DNA from 2 places in the Shewanella sp. FJAT-51649 genome. Region 1 is predicted to be linked to the other one. Evidence: riboswitches for the same ligand, from Rfam matches in the RefSeq annotation. Region 1 holds a riboswitch; the other holds the start of a gene.

What was found. A riboswitch is a leader RNA that binds a small molecule or an ion and turns the genes downstream of it on or off. The one in region 1 is predicted to bind lysine.
Region 2: linked by a shared signal. The riboswitch ahead of K0H59_RS07340 (Na+/H+ antiporter NhaC family protein) and the one ahead of lysC (lysine-sensitive aspartokinase 3) in region 1 are both predicted to bind lysine.

The regions. Positions count from the first base shown of each region.
Region 1 is NZ_CP080411.1:752,531-754,731, forward strand. It holds gene K0H59_RS03290 (DUF3293 domain-containing protein) at 44-478, shown strand; lysine riboswitch at 719-893, shown strand; gene lysC (lysine-sensitive aspartokinase 3) at 1,037-2,201, shown strand, end outside.
Region 2 is NZ_CP080411.1:1,610,545-1,612,745, reverse strand. It holds gene K0H59_RS07340 (Na+/H+ antiporter NhaC family protein) at 1-1,167, opposite strand, end outside; lysine riboswitch at 1,247-1,443, opposite strand; gene K0H59_RS07335 (electron transfer flavoprotein subunit alpha/FixB family protein) at 1,539-2,201, opposite strand, start outside.

The sequences.
Region 1 (2,201 bases):
CTCTGCTACACTAACTCGGGTTCATTTTTCGACTAGACTACCAATGGACAACATGACTCAAGATTTGTGGCAGCATTACCAGAAGCCGTTGTTTTTGCTTACTCAAGCATTATCCTGTGATTTTTCCTTTGCTGTAATTACCGCCCATAATCCCGCTTCAACTCGCCTCAGTCCCAGCCAAAACCGTTTACTCGACCGCCAACTTCTCCGTGATATTGAATTAATCGGCAGCCCCTATCGTGCAATGGTGGGCGCATCGCCAGATTTATCCCATATGGAAAAGAGCTGGGCGGTGTTTGTCGATAGAAGCATGGCGCTGCAGTTAGGGAAAAAGTTTAATCAATATGCCATCTATATGGTGGAAAAGGGTGAGGTGAGTTTAGTGCCTTGCACCTTAGCCGGGCATGATGAAGTGTGTTTAGGCCTGTTTAATGATCACGTGCGTTTGGTTTACGAACTGCCCGATCTAGCGACCTAACTGCGAGCGTTTTTTGCTATTTTCTTATCCGGCTTTGCCTGTAAAGGGCAAGGCTCGGTCACTTCTTTTTTAATCCTTTGAATGTCTGTTCAATACCTCACCGCCATTTTTTGCTTTGGCTTTACCGCTAAATTGCTCATTGTTTTTAAAAGCGTTTATTGAATTTGTTTATGCGATGTGAAATTAGCATTGACTTCATTAGGGGTTTATTGCTACTTTTTTCGTCCCTTTCCGGCGGAAAGGAACAGAAGAGGAGCGTTAACTAGGTAGTCAGTCAGAGGAGCACAAACTCCAGCGATGATTGATGAGGGAGATTAACGCCGAGGCATAGATGTGGTTGCTGCATGTTTATGTCGGTCGCTTAGGCTGAATCCTAACGATTGTCACCTGTAATTGGTGGAGAGCTTCTGGTGACGATTGCTGTTTCCCTTCTATTGGGGTGCGTATCATTGAGCACCAGGCTCTTCGAACGAAGTTGGTTCGGAGCGTAATCATGTTAGTTAATCAATATCTTATCCTAGTTTGTGCCGTGTCTTCTGCTTCTGCGGAGGTACGATAATGTCTCTTGTTGTCGCAAAATTTGGTGGTACCTCAGTCGCCGATTACGGTGCAATGAATCGCTGCGCCGATATCGTACTGGGCAATCCCGATTGCCGTTTAGTGGTGGTTAGCGCCTCCAGTGGCGTGACTAACCTTTTGGTTGAGCTCACTCAAGAGTCGATGAACGACGATGGTCGTTTACAGCGCTTAAAGCAAATCGCGCAAATTCAATACGCTATCTTAGATAAACTGGGTCGCCCCAACGATGTAGCTGCGGTATTGGACAAGCTGTTAAGCCGTATGGCTGTATTGAGCGAAGCGCTAGCATCCCAGCGCAGCAAGGCCACCATGGATGAGTTATTGTCCCTTGGCGAGCAGTGTTCGTCGGCATTATTTGCGGCGGTATTGCGGGAAAAAGGCGCTAACTCGAGTGCCTTCGATGTGCGCCGTGTGCTGCGCACCGACAGCCATTTTGGCCGCGCCGAACCACAGGTTGAGCAAATTGCCTCTCTCTCACGTGAGCATTTACTGCCGCTGTTATCTGAACAAGTGATTGTGACTCAAGGCTTTATTGGTTCCGATGAGGCGGGACAAACCACCACGCTTGGCCGTGGCGGTAGCGACTATTCTGCGGCACTGTTAGCCGAAGCTTTAAAAGCCTCCGCGGTTGAGATTTGGACCGATGTGGCCGGGATTTACACAACTGATCCACGCCTTGCGCCAAACGCCCATCCTATAGCCGAAATCAGTTTTAACGAAGCCGCCGAAATGGCGACTTTCGGTGCTAAAGTGCTGCACCCTGCGACGATTCTGCCTGCGGTGCGCCAACAAATTCAAGTGTTTGTCGGCTCAAGTAAGGAGCCTGAAAAGGGCGGCACTTGGATCCGTCATCAGGTTGAAGATGCGCCCGTGTTTCGCGCGGTTGCGTTGCGCCGCGACCAAACGCTACTCAATTTACACAGCCTGCAAATGCTGCATGCTCAGGGCTTCTTGGCTGAAACCTTTGCCACCTTGGCAAGACATAAGATCAGTGTGGACTTGATCACCACCTCCGAAGTTAACGTATCGCTTACCCTAGATAAAACTGGCTCTGATTCGAGCGGCCAGGGGCTATTGAGCGAAGCGCTGTTGCAGGAATTATCACAGCATTGCCGCGTGCGTGTTGAAGATGGTTTAGCACTGG
Region 2 (2,201 bases), 860 kb from region 1:
AGGTAAGAAGGCAAAGGGAATGTTCCCTGTGGCGAGGCTCGCCATAAACTTACCGGTTTCAAGCTGGCCAATCACGCCAGCGATGGTCCATGCAAATAACAGGATATAAATCGCAGGCAGCATAGAGCGAGCACCCTGCACCACGCCTTTAATGACCATCGACTTTTCAACGCCTTGCACTAGGTTAAGCACCAGCGCAACCGCTAAACCAATAAGCGCACCAAAGAATAGTGATGAACTCACATCGGTTTTTTCAAAAGCAGAAATAATATTAAATTCAATGCCTTCTTTCGCTAATACCTGGGCACCACTGTCGATCATAAAATACAGGGTCGCAAATACCAGCACAGTAATAGGTAAGAATAAACCGAGGATTTTACCCGTTTCGGCTTCGGGTAAATCGGCATTCGCTCCAGGCGGTAATCCTTTATTCTCATCATATAAATTACCGCGCTGCGCATTTAATTCATGCTCACGCATAGGGCCAATATCTAAGCCCATAAATACAACACAAAGTAATAATAATAAAGAGAAAATAGCGTAGAAATTCATAGGAATCATTTGAATAAACACACTCAAATGACCAGAATCGGCAAAACCGTGGGCGGTTAATATGCCGCCGATCAGCGCGATAATATAAGCGCCCCAACTGGATACCGGCGAAATAACGCAAACCGGCGCCGCCGTTGAATCTAATAAATAGGCTAACTTAGCGCGGGAAATATAATAACGGTCGGTAACGGGTCTGGCGACGGAACCTACGACTAAGCTATTGAAATAATCGTCAATAAAGACAACACAGCCTAAAAACATGGTCAGCAATTTGGCATCGCGTTTATTGCGAATATGCAGGCGCGCCCAATCGGCAAATGCCCTAGCACTACCACTAACGGTAATTAATGCCGTGATCATCCCTAATACAATTAAAAAGCCGAGAATGTATAAATTCCAAGAATTTACGCCATCTTCTGACCAAAAAAGTCCTTTTACACTGTTAAATAAAAACTCACCGCTGGCCACAGGTGAAAATTGATTGAGTAATAACACCCCAATCACAATACCTAAACCGAGGGAAAGGAGAACGCGGCGAGTGAAAATCGCCAACACAATTGCGACCACAGGCGGCAGCAGAGAAAGTGCCGAATCGGCGTAACTTACTACAGTCATTGATTATTTCTTCGTCAAAATACGAATGGAGGGCGACTGAACTGGTGGGAAAAGGCAATAGATACCCAAGATCACCTGTCCTATCAGTAGCGCTCCATAGTAACTATTCCTAATATCCGTATCAGAAAATACTATGGCAGTGTTGTACCTATTCGGCACAACCCCAGCAGTTGATCGTGATAAATCAAACCACTTCGGCACCAAATCCTTTCGTGAACGATAAACGGAATCACCCTACTGATCACTACTGATATTTGGTGCGCCTCTACTTCTAAGAACGCCCATGCACGGGCGTGAGGCACATAAAAACATAAGCGGCTAAGCAGTTGCCACCGCAAAGCCGCTTACTTTGACTTAGATCACGGATAAAATCAACCTAGAGTTGAAATCAACTCTGGAACGGCGTCGAACAGGTCGGCTTCGAGACCATAATCGGCCACTTGGAAGATTGGCGCTTCAGGATCTTTGTTGATAGCCACAATCACCTTAGCGTCTTTCATCCCTGCTAAATGCTGAATCGCGCCCGAAATCCCCACGGCGATGTAGAGATTTGGCGCCACAATCTTACCGGTTTGACCCACTTGCAGATCGTTAGGCACGAAGCCTGCGTCAACCGCGGCGCGTGAAGCCCCAACCGCGGCACCGAGTTTGTCCGCCAGTTGCTCTAACATACCGAAGTTTTCACCGCTACCCATACCACGGCCACCAGAAACGATAATGCCCGCATTACCTAACTCTGGACGCGCAGAAACAGTCAATGATTGAGACACAAACTGGGTCTTGGCTTCAAACACTTTATCTAAAGTCGTCACGGCAGCACTGTTGCCCTGCGCCGCTGCATCGAAGGCACTGGCACGGACTGTCATTACTTTAATCGCGTCATGACTTTGTACTGTCGCTAAAGCGTTACCTGCGTAAATAGGGCGAACAAAAGTATCACTGCTCACCACGCCAATCACTTCAGAAATTTGCGCAACGTCTAACAAGGCCGCCACACGCGGTAGCGTATCTTTGCCAGCGCTCGATGCTGCAGC